One region of the Methylobacterium sp. A54F genome, then DNA from elsewhere that is predicted to be linked to it. Evidence: predicted binding sites of a transcription regulator. Region 1 holds the regulator's gene; each other region holds the start of a gene.
What was found. The regulator PhoB, encoded in region 1, activates phosphate uptake and scavenging genes when phosphate is short. The targets are predictions, from matches to a motif close to TGTCATNNANCTGTCAT.
Positions count from the first base shown of each region.

Region 2: ACLBXP_RS09895 (YdcH family protein) is a predicted target of PhoB. The motif match lies at 2,145-2,161, and genes of this name have one in related genera.
Region 3: ACLBXP_RS07450 (inorganic phosphate transporter) is a predicted target of PhoB. The motif match lies at 2,298-2,314, and genes of this name have one in related genera.
Region 4: ACLBXP_RS09580 (ExeM/NucH family extracellular endonuclease) is a predicted target of PhoB. The motif match lies at 2,339-2,355, and genes of this name have one in related genera.

Region 1 is NZ_JBKFBF010000001.1:390,566-394,770, reverse strand. Features, by position in the region: gene ACLBXP_RS01940 (patatin-like phospholipase family protein) at 1-838, opposite strand, end outside; gene ACLBXP_RS01935 (GcrA family cell cycle regulator) at 1,206-1,745, shown strand; gene phoB (phosphate regulon transcriptional regulator PhoB) at 1,796-2,497, opposite strand; gene phoU (phosphate signaling complex protein PhoU) at 2,526-3,239, opposite strand; gene pstB (phosphate ABC transporter ATP-binding protein PstB) at 3,272-4,090, opposite strand; gene pstA (phosphate ABC transporter permease PstA) at 4,126-4,205, opposite strand, start outside.
Region 2 is NZ_JBKFBF010000005.1:37,569-41,773, reverse strand. Features, by position in the region: gene ACLBXP_RS09900 (propionyl-CoA synthetase) at 1-1,765, opposite strand, end outside; gene ACLBXP_RS09895 (YdcH family protein) at 1,948-2,130, opposite strand; gene ACLBXP_RS09890 (YdcH family protein) at 2,289-2,507, shown strand; gene purE (5-(carboxyamino)imidazole ribonucleotide mutase) at 2,627-3,130, shown strand; gene ACLBXP_RS09880 (5-(carboxyamino)imidazole ribonucleotide synthase) at 3,127-4,205, shown strand, end outside.
Region 3 is NZ_JBKFBF010000003.1:248,330-252,534, forward strand. Features, by position in the region: gene ACLBXP_RS07435 (YoaK family protein) at 253-963, opposite strand; gene ACLBXP_RS07440 (GNAT family N-acetyltransferase) at 1,447-1,896, shown strand; gene ACLBXP_RS07445 (hypothetical protein) at 1,893-2,171, opposite strand; gene ACLBXP_RS07450 (inorganic phosphate transporter) at 2,385-4,022, shown strand; gene ACLBXP_RS07455 (CorA family divalent cation transporter) at 4,026-4,205, shown strand, end outside.
Region 4 is NZ_JBKFBF010000004.1:315,173-319,377, forward strand. Features, by position in the region: gene ACLBXP_RS09580 (ExeM/NucH family extracellular endonuclease) at 1-2,187, opposite strand, end outside; gene ACLBXP_RS09585 (LysR family transcriptional regulator) at 2,802-3,698, opposite strand; gene ACLBXP_RS09590 (oxidoreductase) at 3,810-4,205, shown strand, end outside.

The DNA.
Region 1 (4,205 bases):
GCCCGTTGGTGCGCAGGCGCCCGTCCCGCAGCAGGAACGACTGCGGCAGGGTGAAGACCGGGGTGACCACCGAGCCGTCGACGTGGAGTTCCTGGAACGCGCTCGGGCCCGCGCTCACGTCGATCAGCTGCGGCGGGAACACCGCCGGGATGCTCGCCGAGGCTGTGAGCACGTCGCGGAAGAGATCGACCGCGTTCGGCGCGCCGCTCGCCGCGATCGCGCCCATGTTCCAGATCACCGCGCGCTGCGAGTCGAGGTTCGTGGTGACGACGAGGAGGCGCCGGCCCTTCGCGTGCTCGGCCGCCACGGCCGCGAGGAGGTCCGGCGTGACGTAGCGGCCGATCAGGTCGCGCAGGCGTCCGTCGCCGAACAGGCCGGAGCCGAACAGCACGTTGGCGAGGCTCGGCGCCTGCACCAGGGTCTCGGCGACGCCGCTCGTGTAGATGTCCGTCAGGTAGGAATCGTAGGCCGGGCCCAGGAAGGCGAAGGGCGCGATGAGGGCGCCCGTGCTGACGCCGGAGACCAGCGAGAACTCGGGGCGCGTGCCCGAGGCCGTCCAGCCGTTGAGGACGCCCGCGCCGTAGGCCCCGTCGCCGCCGCCGCCCGAGAGGGCGAGATACGAAAAGCCCTTGCGCTGCGCCTCCGGTCGTCCCGCCATCTCCGTGAAGGTTTCGGCCGAGGCGTCCGAGAAGGCGCGCGCGTTGGGGATGCCCGGCACGCTCGCGTAGGCCGCCTGCTCGGCGCTGTAGGGCGTGCGCGGCAGCGACGAGCAGGCGGCCAGCGGGCCTGCCGCGCAGAGCGCGAGGAACCCGCGCATCCATCCGATCCGACGCGACATCGCCAGGGTCCCAATCGCTCAAGCTTGCGGGCGCTCATGCCCAGAACGAGCTTGGCCATTGTACCGTTCCGGCGCCAACGCTGCAACGCGCAGTCGCATCCCGAGTGGTGCCGGAATGCCACGATGGCGGCCGGCCATTGCCGGTGGAAACCGGACGGGCCCCGGCGCGGTGTGGAGCGTGGGCGCTTGCATCGGCGGCGAGCCGTCCTGTAGGTTCTGACCGTCGCCGTGGGGTCCACCCGTGGCGGCCATCATCAGTGGCGTGAATCGATGTGCTTCCCACCGGCCGGCCCGCTCGCGCGGATCGATGCTTGCCGGATGAGGAGACGCGTTCGCGTCGCGGCATGATCGTTGGGCGGAGGGGGTGATGATCGAAGCGAGCCTGAGCTGGACGGACGAACGCGTCGAGCTGCTGCGCCGGCTCTGGGAAGAGGGCCAGAGCGCGAGCAAGATCGCAGCCCAGCTCGGCGGCGTCACGCGCAACGCCGTGATCGGCAAGGTCCACCGCCTGGGTCTCGCGGGCCGCGTGAAGCCGGGGGCCGAGGCCGCCGGGGGGCGTCGCCGCGGTCGCGAGGACGAGGCCGAGGTCGCCGCCGTCGAGGTCGTCGAGAGCGAGATGCCGGAGCCCGTGGCGACGATCACCGCGCACCGGCCAACCCCGGACTTCCCGCCCGCCCCGCCGGCCGCGGCCGAGCCCGTGGCCCTCGCCGTCTCCGAGCGGGTGACCATCATGGATCTGCGCGAGTCGATGTGCCGTTGGCCGATGGGCGATCCGACGACGCCGGAATTCCGCTTCTGCGGCGCCCGCTCGATCACGGGCCTGCCCTACTGCACGCATCACGCCCAGATCGCCTACCAGCCCGCGGCCGAGCGCAAGCGCGACCGTCGCGTCGCGGGCTTCCGGTAAGGGTTTCGGCGCCTCCCCTTCCCCGCGCCGCGGGGAAGGACGGCAGTGCCTCACGCCGCTCCCGAGAACATCTCGTCGAAGGAGTAGCCCGAGCCCCGCACCGTGCGGATCGGATCGGACTGGCGCGGGCGGTTGATGGCCTTGCGCAGGCGCCCGACATGGACGTCGACGGTGCGCTCGTCGATGTAGACGTCGTGGCCCCAGACGCCGTCGAGGAGCTGCTCGCGGGAAAAGACCCGGCCAGGGCTCTGCATCAGGAATTCGAGGAGCTTGAACTCGGTCGGTCCGAGATGGATCTCGCGGCCCGAGCGGCGGATCCGGTGGCTCACCCGGTCGAGCTCGATGTCGCCGGCCACCAGGAGGCTCGCCACGTGGGCCGGCTTGGCGCGGCGCAGCAGGGCCCGGACCCGGGCGAGAAGCTCCGGCACCGAGAATGGCTTCACGATGTAGTCGTCGGCGCCGGTGCCGAGGCCCCGCACCCGGTCCCCCTCCTCGCCGCGGGCCGTGAGCATGATGATCGGCAGGCGCTCGCTCTCCCGCCGCGCCCGGATGCGCCGGCACAGCTCGATCCCCGAGAGGCCCGGCAGCATCCAGTCGAGGAGGATCAGGTCCGGCAGCTGCTCGCGCAGGAGCACGTCCGCCTCGTCGCCCCGCACGGCGCTGTCCACCGTGAAGCCCTCGGCTTCGAGGTTGTAGCGGAGGAGGAGGGTCAAGGCCTCCTCGTCCTCCACGATCAGGATCCGGGTACTCATGCGCGCGGTCGTCGTGTCCGAGGGCGCCTCACGCCTGCGGCGTGACGGTCGCGTAGTTCGAGGCGTCGTTCTTGGGCCGGTCGCCGGCCACCGTCTCGCCGGTGGCGAGATAGTGGATCGTCTCGGCGATGTTGGTGGTGTGGTCGCCGATGCGCTCGACGTTCTTGGCGCAGAACAGGAGGTGCGTGCAGAACGAGATGTTGCGCGGATCCTCCATCATGTAGGTCAGGAGCTCGCGGAACAGGGAGTTGTAGAGGGCGTCGATCGCCCCGTCGCGCTCCCACACGTCGTGCGCGGCCGTGGTGTCCCGGCTCGCGTAGGCGTCGAGCACGTCCTTGAGCTGCTCCTGCACGAGGTCGCTCATGTGCTGGACGCCGACGACGATCTTCTGGGCCTGCGGCTGGTCGCTGATCGCCACGACGCGCTTGGCGATGTTCTTGGCGAGGTCGCCGATGCGCTCCAGGTCGCCCGAGACGCGGATCGCCGAGATGGTCTCCCGCAGGTCGATGGCAAGCGGCTGGCGGCGGGCGATGAGCAGCACCGCCCCCTCCTCGATCTGGCGCTGGAGCACGTCGAGGCGCTTGTCGGCCGCGATCACGGCCTGGGCGAGGACGCTGTCCCGGCGCACCAGCGCGTCGGTGGCGTCGGTCATCATCTTCTCGGCCACGCCGCCCATCTCGGAGATCGAGCGGCGCAGGTCGTCGAGGTCGGCATCGTAGGATTTGACGATGTGGTCGGGCATCCGGTCGGCTCCTCGCTCAACCTCGGGCTGGATCAGCCGAAGCGGCCGGTGATGTAGTCCTGGGTCTGGCGCTTCGTCGGGTTCATGAAGATGCGGTTCGTCGGCCCGAACTCGACCAGCTCGCCGAGGTACATGAAGGCGGTGAACTGCGAGATGCGGGCCGCCTGCTGCATGTTGTGGGTCACGATGGCGATGGTGAACTCGGAGCGGAGCTGCTCGATCAGCTCCTCGATGCGCCCCGTCGAGATCGGGTCGAGGGCCGAGGTCGGCTCGTCGAACAGGATCACCTCCGGGCGCTGGGCCACCGTGCGGGCGATGCAGAGGCGCTGCTGCTGGCCGCCCGACAGGCCGGTGCCCGGCTGCTTGAGCTTGTCCTTCACCTCATCCCACAGCGCGGCCTTGCGAAGCGATTCCTCGACGCGCCGGTCGAGCTCGGCCTTGGGCAGGCGCTCGTAGAGGCGCAGACCGAAGGCGACATTGTCGTAGATCGACATCGGGAAGGGCGTGGGCTTCTGGAAGACCATGCCGACACGGGCGCGCAGTTCGTTGAGGTCGACCTTCGGGTCGAGGATGTTCTGCCCGTCGAGGAGGATCTGCCCCTCGGCGCGCTGCTCGGGGTAGAGGCTGTAGATCCGGTTGAAGGTGCGCAGCAGCGTCGACTTCCCGCAGCCCGAGGGCCCGATCAGCGCGGTCACCTGCCGGTCGTGGAAGTCGAGGTTGATGCCCTTCAGGCCGTGGAAGCCGCCGTAGTAGAAGTTCAGGTCCTTCACGGCGATGCGCACGGGAGCGCCCTCGTCGGCATGAGTATTGGCGCCGATGGGCGGGGCCGTCATGGTCGGGGCGGCACTCATGGGAGCACTCATGGGGGACGTCCTTTGCGGGGCCTTCAGCGCGCGCGCTGGGGCTTGATCACGAGGCGGGCGACGATCGAGAGAGCGAGGATCGTCACGGTGATGAGGAGGGCGC
Region 2 (4,205 bases), on a different contig from region 1:
GCTTGAAGGCCGCCACGGGGCCGATGCGCTCGCGCACCAGCGCCACGAGCTCCCGCTCGATCTCGGCGGGGTCGCGCTCCACCCGCGCCTTCAGCACCACGAACCCACAGGGCGCCTCGCCCTTCAGCGCGTCGCGGATGCCGATGACCGCGCACTCGGCGACGTCCGGGTGGGAGGCGAGCACCGCCTCCATGCCGCCGGCGGAGAGGCGGTGGCCCGCAACGTTGATGATGTCGTCGGTCCGCCCCAGGACGGTGACGTAGCCGTCCGCGTCGACGACGCCGGCGTCCGAGGTGTCGTAGTAGCCCGGGAAGGTCGTGAGGTAGCTCGCCCTGAAGCGCTCGTCCGAGCCCCAGAGGGTCGGCAGGCAGCCCGGCGGCAGCGGCAGCTTCAGGGCGATCGTGCCCATGGTGTCGCGCGGCAGCGGCTTGCCGCCCTCGTCGAGGACGTGGAGGTCGTAGCCCGGCATCGGCACGCAGGTGCTGCCGTGCTTGACCGGCAGGAGGCCGAGCCCGACCGGGTTGCCGGCGATCGGCCAGCCCGTCTCGGTCTGCCACCAGTGGTCGATGACCGGCCGGTCGAGCACCCGCTCGGCCCAGGCCACCGAATCGGGATCCGCCCGCTCGCCGGCGAGGAACAGGGTCCGAAAGGCGGAGAGGTCGTGCTCGGGCACCCGCTCGCCGCCCGGATCCTCCTTCTTGATCGCCCGCAGCGCCGTAGGCGCGGTGAACAGGCAGACGACGCCGTACTCGGCGATCACCCGCCAGAAGGCCCCGGGGTCCGGCGTGCCGACCGGCTTGCCCTCGTAGAGCACGGTGGTGCAGCCGTGCAGGAGCGGGCCGTAGACGATGTAGGAGTGGCCCACCACCCAGCCGATGTCGGATGCGCAGAAGTAGGTCTCGCCGGGCTGCACGCCGTAGAGGTTCGGCATCGACCAGGCGAGCGCCACGAGGTAGCCGCCGGTGTCGCGCACCACGCCCTTGGGCTTGCCGGTGGTGCCCGAGGTGTAGAGCACGTAGAGCGGGTCCGTGGCGGCGACGGGCACGCAATCCGCGCGCCGGCCTGCCGCCTTCGCGTCCGCGACGGCCTCGGCCCAGTCCCGGTCGCGCCCCGCCTCGAGCGAGGCGGCGCATTGCGGACGCTGCAGGATGAGGCAGGCGGCCGGCTTATGCGCCGAGGCCGCGAGCGCCGCGTCGAGGAGCGGCTTGTAGGCGACCGTCCGGTTCGGCTCGATGCCGCAGGAGGCGGCGAGCACCACCTTCGGCTGCGCGTCCTCGATCCGCACGGCGAGCTCGTTGGCCGCGAACCCGCCGAACACCACGGAGTGGATCGCCCCGAGGCGGGCGCAGGCGAGCATGCCGTACACCGCCTCAGGCACCATCGGCATGTAGAGCACCACGCGGTCGCCCGGCCCTACGCCCAGGTCGGCGAGCACCCCGGCGAGGGTCGCGACCTCGTCGCGCAACGCCGCGTAGGTGATCGCGCGCTTCGTGCCGGTGACGGGCGAATCGTAGAGGATCGCGGCTTGGTCGGCCCTGGCGCCGTCCGCGTGGCGGTCCACGGCGTTGTGGCAGGCGTTGAGGCGGGCGTCCGGGAACCAGCGGCCGTAGGCACCGGCCTCGGGGTCGAAGGCGCGCGTCGGCGCGCCGTCCCACTCGATGGCGCGGGCCGCCTCGAGCCAGAACGCCTCCGGGTCCGCGAGCGAGGCCGCGTGGACCTCCGCGTAGCGGCCGGGCAGCGATGCGGTTCGGGGTTGCGTGTTCATGGGGGCCTCGGAGCGTCCTCACCGGGCGGGCTTGCGGTGCCCGCCTCTTGGCCCTGCGGAGCAGGGGGAATCCCTCTGTAGCAGGCGCGCGCGCGAAGGCGATGGCCCCCGGAACGCAAAACCGCCACGCTGTCGGGGACGGCGCGGCGGCGGAACTTAGGGACTGTTGGGCTGGTGGCCGGTCAGTGGATCGTGTCGGCAGAGGCCTGGAGCCGGTTGATCTCGTCCTTGAGGTGGAGTTTCCGTCGCTTGAGCTCGGCGATCCTCAGATCGTCTTCCGCGGGCCTATGGATCGCTTCCTGAATCTCACGCTCGAGGGCTTCGTGCTTCCGGGTGAGCTGGCTCAGATGCGTCTGCAGCGACATGAGTCGATTCCTCCTGTCATCGTTCCGACGCACCGAATCTGGCACAGGATGAGCCGGCTGTCGAAGCGATTCCGGTGGCCAAGCTTGCTGAATGCTTGCCGGCGCCGGGGCGCTGGCGCATGGTCCCGCTCGACGCGGACCTCGGAACTCGATGCGGCATGACGGTTAGGTTGGTCGAGGATGGGCAGGCCGAGATCGTCGGCGAGCTGGCGCGGCTGCGCGAGGAGCACCGCGACCTGGACGGGGCGATCGACGCGCTGGAGCGCACCATCCTGGGCGACCAGCTCCAGATCCAGCGCCTGAAGAAGCGCAAGCTCACCCTGCGCGACCGCATCTCCTACCTCGAGGACCAGATCACCCCCGACATCATCGCCTGAGAGCGGTGGATCGGGGCCGGCCGTCGCCTTGCCGGGGCGGCGGCGCGCCTGTATGCGGCGATGACGGGCTCGGGCGCCCCTTCGGCCGTCCGGCCTCCCACGTTCACGGGTTGACCACGATGGCGGCAGCGCCCCCGGTCGCGATCATCATGGGGAGCCAGTCGGACTGGGCCACCATGCGCCACGCCGCCGAGACCCTCGACGCCCTCGGCGTCGCCCACGACTGCCGGATCGTCTCCGCCCACCGCACGCCGGACCGCCTGGTGGCCTTCGCCAAGGGGGCGCGGGCCGAGGGCTTTCGCGTGGTGATCGCCGGAGCGGGCGGGGCCGCCCACCTGCCCGGCATGGCCGCCGCCATGACGAGCCTGCCGGTGTTCGGCGTGCCCGTGGAGTCCAAGGCGCTGTCCGGCCAGGACAGCCTGCTGTCCATCGTGCAGATGCCGGCCGGGATCCCGGTGGGCACCCTGGCGATCGGCCGGGCCGGCGCCGTGAACGCGGCTCTCCTCGCCGCCGCCGTGCTGGCGCTGGGGGACGAGGGGCTGGCCCTGCGCCTCGATGCTTGGCGGGCCGCGCAGACCGAGGCCGTGGCGGAGCGCCCGGAGAGCGAGACCAGCACCCCGTGACCCGACAGATCGAACCCGGCTCCACCCTCGGCATCGTCGGCGGGGGGCAGCTCGGCCGCATGATCGCCCTGGCGGCGGCGAATTACGGGCTCCGGGTGCACGTCTACGCCCCGGATGCCGACAGCCCGGCCTTCGACGCCGCCGCCGTGGCGACCCGCGCGGCCTACGACGACGCGGAGGCGCTGGCGCGCTTCGCCGACAGCGTCGACGTGGTGACCTACGAGTTCGAGAACATCCCCCGCGAGACCGCAGAGGTCCTGTCCGCCCACGCGCCCCTCCACCCGAGCGCCCGGGCGCTGGCCATCACGCAGGACCGGCTCACCGAGAAGAGCTTCATCAACGAGCTCGGTATCCCGACCGCCCCGTTCCGCGTGGTCGATTCCGGCGACGACCTCGACCGGGCGCTCTCGGCCATCGGCCGGCCGGCTGTGCTGAAGACCCGCCGCTTCGGCTACGACGGCAAGGGCCAGCGGATGATCCGGGCGGACGGGCTGGTGGACCGCTCCTCGGTGATGGCCGAGTTCGGCGGCGCGCCCCTGATCCTCGAGGGCTTCGTGCCGTTCGAGCGGGAGGTCTCGGTGGTGGCCGCGCGCTCCGCCGACGGCTCCTTCGCGGCCTACGACCTCTGCGAGAACGAGCATCGCGACCACATCCTGGCGCTGACCCGCGTGCCGGCTCCCGGCCTCGCGCCGGAGACCGGGGCGGCCGCGGTCGAGATCGCGCGCCGCATCGCCGAGGCCCTCGACTACGTGGGCGTGCTCGCCGTCGAGATGTTCCTGGTGCGGGACGGGGCGGGCGAGCACCTCGTCGTCAACGAGATCGCGCCGCGGGTCCACAATTCCGGGCACTGGACCATCGAGGGGGCGCTGACCTCGCAGTTCGCCCAGCACGTCCGGGCCGTCTGCGGCTGGCCCCTGGGCTCGCCGGCCCGCACCGGCGGCATGGCCGTGGAGATGCGCAACCTGATCGGCGACGAGGCCGGAACCTGGCGCGCGCTGCTCGGCGAGCCCGGCGCGCACCTGCACCTCTACGGCAAGGGCGAGGCCCGGGCCGGACGCAAGATGGGGCACGTGAC
Region 3 (4,205 bases), on a different contig from region 1:
TCGCGTAGGCGGCGCTGGCGGCGAAGAAGGCGAGCCCGCCCGCCACGAACAGCAGGTCGGGCAGGAGGTCGGGCAAGCTGGCGAGGACGGACACGGGCTCTGCTCCCACGGCGGGGCGGGCGCCGGAGGGGCGCCCAAGGCCCGGGAGAATCGCCGGAGCGCCGTCAGGATGCGAGGCGGAGCGGAGGCGCCTCCCGTGAGGATCCCGTTAGGATCGGGGCCGGCGTCAGGCCGGCTCCATCGGGGTCGGCCTCAGGCCGGCTCCTTCAGGGCGATCAGCCCGAGGAGGAGCGCCACCGGCAGGGCGAGGCACCAGAACCCGGCCCCCGCGTAGCCGAAGGCGCCGGCGAGCGCGCCGAGCGCGAAGGCCAGGACGGCGGGCAGCATCCGCGCGAGGCGGCCCCGGGCGGGGCTGCCGGGGCCGTCCCCCGCGGCCCCCCGCAGGGCGTCGACCGCGTCGATCACCGCCTGGGTGACGTTGACGGTCATCACGGTGGTGGCGGCGAGGTGGGCGAGGGCGAGGCGGCCCAGCGCGTTCTGCACCCCCATGGCCGCGACGCCGAGCATCCCGACGAACACCGCGGCGGGGCCGTCCGGGTTGCCGAGGGGCGCGAGGCCGAGCCCGGCGCCCGCGAAGGCCGCGAGCAGCCCGGCCTCCAGGGCGAGGAGCCAGCGCAGGGGCGGCCGGCCCCGCGCCTCCAACGCCAGGGCGAGGAGGCGCGCGCCCGCCACCGCCAGCACGAAGGCCGGCAGCGCCAGGAGCTTGGCGAGGACGCCGCTCGAGGTGGAGACGAGCTCGGCCCCGATCAGCACGAAGTTGCCGGTGACGTGGGCGGTGAACAGCCCCGCGAGCGCCACGAAGGCCGCCGCGTCCACGAAGCCCGCCACGAAGGCGAGGCCGAGCCCGGCGACGAGATCGCGGCCGAGCCGCCCCGCCCCCCCGGCCGCCGGCCGCTCCCGCATCGCCTCGGCCATCGCGCGCCCTCCTTGCGTGAAGACTCGGCCTGCCAGCCCGGCCTGCCGATCCCGCCTGCCGCACAAGCGACGGCGGGCGGCCCGGGTTTCAAGGGCCGGAGGCCGGAACCCGGTGACAAACCCCGCGCCTCAGGGCGAAGGCTCTACACCGTGCCCCGCAGGACGAGGAGCACGCTGCCCAGGATGGCCAGCGCCAGGGCCGCGCAGAGGACGAGGAAGAGCCAGCGGGGCAAGGTCGGGAGCTTTCGGGCCCGCGGGGCGGGCGGATCGAGGGGGCACAGGGACGGGGAGGGGGAACGGCGCCGGCCAGCGTCCGGTTCGCCCGACTGCCCCCGTGGGCTTCGGGTCAGGATCTTCGGGTCAGGATCTTCGGGGGTCAGGATCTTCCCCGGACGGAGCCGCGGGGCGGGCGCAGGGGTTTGGAGTCCGGATCGGCCCGCGGGCCGGGTTCGGGGCGAAATCGGAGGGAGCGTGGGGCAGCGCTACGGCATCGAGATCCGCACGGCGACCGCGGCCGACGCGCCGGGGCTCGCCGAGCTCCTGCGCGGGGCCGGGTGGGCGCTGCCGGCGCCGCGCCTCGCGGAGCGCCTCGAGGCCCTGCGCCAGGGCCCCGGGGCCGCGCTGCTCGCCGGCGCCTGGGGGCCGCCGAGCGGCCTCGTGGTGCTCCACTGGCACCCGACCCTCGCGGCCGACCTGCCCTCCGCCGAGATCACGACGCTGCTGGTCGATCCCGAGGAGCGCCGGCGCGGCATCGGCCGCCTGCTCCTCAAGGCCGCCGCCCAGGCGGCCCGCTCGGCCGGCTGCGGCGACCTGCGGATCTGCGCCGGGCCGGACGCGCCGGAACTCGCCGCCTTCTGCGCCGCGACGGGCTTCTCGGAGGCGGCCACCTGCCGGGTCCGGCCCCTGCGCAAGCGCGCCTAGTGGGCCGTCCGGGCCCGCCCCGCCTCCCGGCGGACGGCGTAGCGGTAGCGCGTGCCGCGATCGTCGAGGAGCTCGCCCCCGGGCCCGTCCTGCCAGACCACCTCGTCGCCCGGGGCGAGGGCGTCGGTGAGGACGAGCCCGCGGGCGATCTCCAGCTCGATCCCGGCCCCGTAGGCCGTGCAGGTCTCCTGCCGGATGGCGCCCGCGAGGTCGGCCCCGTCGGGAAGGCAGACGAACAGGACGCCGTCGGCGACGGCGAGCGAGTAGGTGGGCATGGGCGGCTCCGCGTTGCGCGAGGCCCCGAGTTAGGGACCCGGGGTCCGCTTGGGAGCGGGTCCGCGCGGGAGGCAGCCCCGCGGTGCATGCAGGGCCGCGGGCGATCCGGCTCGCGCGTCGCGGGCCGTCATCAACCTGTCGTCAACCTCTGGTGTCGATCGCACGAACGGCAAGGATTTGTAATCCATCGTCGGCCGTCCGGGAGCTGAACCATGTCGCATTCCCCCGCACAGGGCTTCGGCGGCGGCCTCGCCCCGCAGCCCGCGCTGGAGCCGCACGGGCGGCCGAACCTCGACGGCTCGCGCTCCCTCCTGGTCACGGCACTGTTCACGGCCCTGATCGCCGCGGCGCTGCTCTACGTCGGCTACAGCATCTACGCGGATGTCGAGGCCACGGGCGTCCGGATCACCACCTACCTGCCCTACCTCCTGCTCTTCGTGGCGCTGGTGATCGCCCTCGGCTTCGAGTTCGTGAACGGCTTCCACGACACCGCGAACGCCGTGGCGACGGTGATCTACACCCACTCCCTGCCCGCGAACGTCGCCGTGGTCTGGTCCGGCTTCTTCAATTTCCTCGGCGTTCTGCTCTCCTCGGGCGCGGTGGCCTTCGGCATCGTCAGCCTGCTGCCCGTCGAGCTGATCCTGCAGGTCGGCTCCGGGGCGGGCTTCGCGATGGTGTTCGCGCTCCTCATCGCCGCGATCCTGTGGAACCTCGGCACCTGGTACCTCGGCCTGCCGGCCTCCTCCTCGCACACGCTGATCGGCTCGATCATCGGCGTCGGCGTCGCCAACGCCCTCCTGCACGGGCGCTCGGGCACCTCGGGCGTCGACTGGTCGAAGGCCACCGAGATCGGCTGGTCGCTGCTGCTCTCGCCGGTCTTCGGCTTCGTGGCGGCCGGCGCCCTGCTCCTCGTGCTGAAGACCGTGGTGCGCAACCCCGCCCTCTACGCCGAGCCGAAGGGTAAGGCCCCGCCGCCCCTGTGGATCCGCGGCCTCCTGATCGCGACCTGCACGGGCGTCTCCTTCGCCCACGGCTCGAACGACGGCCAGAAGGGCATGGGCCTGATCATGCTGATCCTGATCGGCACGGTGCCCACCGCCTACGCGCTCAACCGCGCCCTGCCGGACTCGGCCGTGGCCACCTTCCGGACGACCTCGCAGGCCGCCTCCGAGGTCGTGGCCCGCAAGGCCGCCGGCTACGACGTGATCGGCGACCCGCGGCCCGCGGTGACCGCCTACGTGGCCGCCCACACCATCGAGGGCGGCACCTACCCCTCGCTCAGCGTGCTGATCCGGCAGATCGGCGAGGCCGTCGACCGCTACGGCACCCTCGCCAAGGTCCCGGCCGAGGCGGTCGGCAACACCCGCAACGACATGTACCTCGCCTCGGAGGCGATCCGCTTCCTGATGAAGGACAAGGAGAGCGCGCTCTCGCCCGCCGAGGTCGAGACGCTGAAGGCCTACAAGGGCAGCCTCGACGCCGCGACGCGCTTCATCCCGCTCTGGGTCAAGATCGCGGTGGCGGTGGCGCTGGGCCTCGGCACCATGGTGGGCTGGAAGCGCATCGTGATCACGGTCGGGGAGAAGATCGGCAAGACCCACCTCACCTACGCGCAGGGCGCCTCGGCCGAGCTCGTGGCGGCGGGCACCATCGGGGCGGCGGACATGTTCGGCCTGCCGGTCTCGACCACCCACGTGCTCTCCTCGGGCGTCGCCGGCACCATGGCGGCCAACCGCTCCGGGCTCCAGCTCTCGACCCTGCGGGCGCTCGCCCTGGCCTGGGTGCTGACGCTGCCCGTGGCGATGATCCTCTCGGGCACCCTCTACGTCCTGTTCTCGAAGGTCTTCTGAGCCGTGTCCGCGGCGCCGGCGCGCCTCCTCACCGACGAGCCGGCGCTGCCCGGCCTGATCTGGGCGATGCGCTTCGACGGCGCGGGCCGCGGCCGCCTGCTCGGCCCCGGGGAGCCGGTGCCGGCGCCCGGCAGCTTCGGCGAGGGCTTCGTCTGGCTCCACCTCAACCTCAACGACGCGCGC
Region 4 (4,205 bases), on a different contig from region 1:
CGAGATGCCGCGCCCGCCCAGTGTGTTGAGCTGGTCGATCACGCCGTCGCCGTCGGTGTCGCCGCTGCGCAGGAGAACGTTGAGGCGGGCATAGGCCGGGTTCCGCTTCAGGGCCTGCAGGGCGGGCGTGAGCGAGGCGTCCGGCACGCTGCCGAGCCGCCCGGCGTCGGCGCCGACGTCCTCCCCGCCGATGACGCGCTGGTCGCCCTCGTTGGCGGTGATGAAGTAGGTGGCGCCCCCGGCCGAGAAGGAGGCGACGGCGTCCGGCTGCAGGAGGCCGAGGATCGGGGTCTCGGCCGGTGCCGCGGCGATGCGGACCGCGGGCGTGCCGCCCGTGCCGTCCTGATCGGAGGCGTCGAACTCGTTGCCCGCGAGGGCGTGGTTGACGGCGCCGAGGGGCTGGATCGCGATCGGGGCGCTGCCGGGATTGGCGAGGTCGATGATCGCGACGCCGTTGACCTCCTGAAGGGTCACGTAGGCGAACCGGTCGTCGGGCGAGATGGCGATGTACTCGGGCTCGATGTCGGCGGCGGCCGCGTTGCCGGGGGTCACCGCGAGGCCGCGGGCGCGGAGCAGGGCTTCGCTGCCGTTGAGGTTCGAGAAGCCGACCGTCGCGGTGACGGCCGCATTCGCCGCGCCCGTCGACACGTCGATGATCGAGACGCTGCCGGCCGGGTTGCTGGCGAGGGTCGCCTGCTCGGCCTCGTTGGCCACGAGCAGGCGCGTCCCGTCCCGGGTGAAGACGAGCTGGTCCGGGCCGACGCCCACCTCGATCGTCTTCAGGAGGGTGCCGCCCGCATCGAATAGGACGACGCGGCCGTTCGCGGAGCCCGCGGCGTCCGCGTAGGCGACCGCGACGAGGCCGTTGCGCACCGCCACGGAGTTGACCGAGCCGTAGCCCGGCAGGCCGGACAGCAGGATCTCGCCGCTGCGCGCCAGCGCGCCGGAGGCCGACAGGCCCACGATCTCGATGCGGTTCTCCACGGTGTTCTGGACGTAGAGGCTGCCGGTGGTCCGGTCGTAGGCGACGACCTCGGCGTTGGCGCGACGCGCCGTGGCCGTATCGTCGGTCGTCAGGTAGGCCCCGAGGCGGACGAGGCGCAGGGTGTCCGTGGCGTCCGGCGCGGCGGTCGGGGTCGCACCCTGCTGGCCCTGTAGCGAGGGCGCGGCGGCGTAGACGTCGATACCGCCGACCGAGAGGCCGGAATCGTCGTTCGCGATGGTGCCGTTGGCCTCGCCGTCCGCGATCGTGGCGCCGCTCGGGTTGGAGAGGCGCACCAGGACGGTCTCGTCCGCCTCCGGCGCCGTGTCGCCGGTCACCGCCACCGTGAAGCGCGCGCTGCTCTGGCCCTCGGCGATGGTGAGCCGCTCCGTCCGGGCCGCGTAGTCGGTGCCGGCCGTGGCGGTGCCGTCTGCGGTCGCGACGTCAATGGCGACGCCGCCCGCCGGGGCGGCCGCACTGAGGTTCACCGTGAAGGCGAGCTGCTGCGTGCCGGCGTTCCCTTCGGTGAGGCGGGCGTCGGCGATCGAGAGGCTCGGCAGGGCAGGACCGGCCGCGGAGCTGGTGACCGCGATGTCGTCGATGCCGATCCACTCGTCGTTGCCGGCCGCGTTGGCCGTGATGATGCGGACCTGGAGGCCGGCCTGGCCGTTCACCGCATCCGGCAGCGTGACCCGGCGCGTCGTCTCCAGCCCGGTGAGGCTCGGGCCGGTGCTTGCATCTGCGATGAACCCGTCCGGAAGGTTCGTCCAGGGCCCGCTGCCGATGCGGTATTGCACCGCGATCGGCTGAACGGCGTTGTCCGCCGTGCCGTCTATGTCCCGCGCCGTGAAGCTGAGCACCACGTCCTTGCGGCCCGTCGCGTCGAGGTGGAGCACGAGGTGCGGCGCGTCCGCGGTGCCCGATCCCTGGAGCGCCACGGTCGGGTTCGTGATCGCGAACTCGGCGACGCCGCCGTTGCTGATGCCCGTGCTCGCCTGATTGGCGATCACGTCGACGTCGTTGGCGAGGGATGAGCTTCCCGTCAGCGTCCGGGGATCGGTGCCCGTGTCCGCGGTGATGTCCTGCCCGAGGTAGCCGATGATGCCGGGGACGTTGGCCCAGTCGTCATTGCCGGTGATCAGCCCGGCGTCGGACCAGTCCTGCCGGAAGTCGCCGCCGGCGAGGACGAAGGGCGTCGTGTTCATCGAGGATCCGGTAGGTTGGCGCGCAGCATCGCCCGGCGAGGGACGCGAGTCCGCCAGCCCGGTCGAGGCCGCCCGGTCGTTGAGGGGCACGAATCCCGCTCCGGATTTTCCCGGCTCGGAGAAGATATTGCCAATTCGTTAACGAGCCCGTGTGACGCCGGGATGAAACGAGAAGCACTCGCGACTCGGGGCTGAGGATATCTCGGCAAAATTTCAAGTCGTACTACGTACTCAAGGCATGGTGTAGGTGCGTGGCAGCGATTAGGAAGAGGCTCGGTGGCGTATTTTTGCCGGCAATAGTCTGATCTGGAACGGCTTCGACGCTGATCTGGAACGAACGATGCCGCCGAAAGCAAAAAGCGACGCATCCGGTCAGGATGCGTCGCAAGGTGAGGTTCCGGTCTCAGGAAAGAACCAGCTGCTCTCTACGGCACGGGCATGCAGATTCGGTGACGAGCTGGACGCAATCCGCGCGGGATCGATCCCGTCGCAGCGTCAGGCAGCGCGGCGAGAGCAGCGGATCCCCCGACGCTCGATCGAGACCCTCAGGAATGCGGTGTTCCGCTTGTCGCGAAATGACCGTCCGGACTGTGGCTGACTGCGGACGATATGGCCTATCGCGCCTGGGCAGGAAGAGACGCTCTCAACGCGGACTTGAGCCCGTCAATGAACCGACGCACGCGCATCGGCATGTGTTGCCGGGTCGGCAGCATGGCCCAAATGGCCAGTTGCTCCGGCTCCGCATCGTCGAGGGTGAGGCTTTTGAGGATCCCGTCGGCCAGATCCTGCGCCACGTCCCAGTAGTTCAGGAGCGCGAGCCCGGCCCCGGCGACGCAGGCGGCGTGCACCGTGTCGACGCTGCTGGCGGCCAGTCTGCCCTTGATGCGCTTGGCGACTGGGTGCCCGGCTTGCCGGAACGTCCACGCCTCCATCGCGTGCAGCGTCAGGCAGGCGTGTGCGTCGAGGTCGGCGAGACGCTCAGGGCACCCGTGCGCGGCGAGGTACGCCGGCGCCGCACACAGGATGCGCGGGTTGTCCGCCACCTGCACGGCGACAAGTTCGGAGGCTTGCAGGGTCGCCACCCTGACCGCCACGTCGATTCCGGCGGCCACGATGTCCACGATTCCGTCCGAGAAGGTCAGGTCCACATGGAGGCGCGGATTCTCGGCCATCATCCTGACAACCAGGGGCACGACGAGGGCCCTGCCGATGCGGTGGGGCGCGGTCACGCGCAGGACCCCGCTCAAGCCCTCTTGCTGTTCGGAGAAGGCTGCCGCTGCAGCCTCCTGCGCCTCCAGCATCGTCTGCGCGAGCGGCAGGAACGTCTCGCCGTCCGCCGTCAGGGCGACGGAACGCGTGGTCCGGTGGATCAGACGCACACCAAGCTCATGTTCCAGGGCCGCCAAGCGCCGGCTGACCGCCATCGGAGACAGTCCCGCCTGACGCCCGGCGGCAGAAAGGCTGCCGGTCGTGATGATGGCGCCGAACAGGGTCACATCGGAGAGGTTCATCGGCTTATCAGTGAGCGATAAAATCCTTATCGTCCAGCTCCGCTACTGAACGGCAGATCCGGCGGCTACCTTGCCATCAGACGAGCAACGATAGCAGATCGGACGCCGCTCATGAGCACGGACGCAAACGGGCTTTTCACCGCCACCGATATAGCCGGCTTGACGCTTCGCAACCGCTTGGCGGTCGCGCCGATGACGCGGGTGAGCGCCTCCGAGGATGGCACGGCCACGGAGACGATGGCCCGCTACTACGAGCGGTTCGCCCGCGGCGGCTTCGGGCTCGTGGTCACCGAGGGCGTCTACACGGACCAGGCGTTCGCCCAGGGCTACATCCATCAGCCCGGCATCTCCGACGAGGCCCAGGCGCGGGCCTGGCGGCCGGCGGTGGACGCCGTGCATCGCCATGGCGCGCACGTCTTCGCGCAGCTCATGCATGCGGGCGCGATCAGCCAGGGCAACCGTTTTCGCGATACCACCGTCGGACCTTCGGCCGTGCAGCCCAAGGGC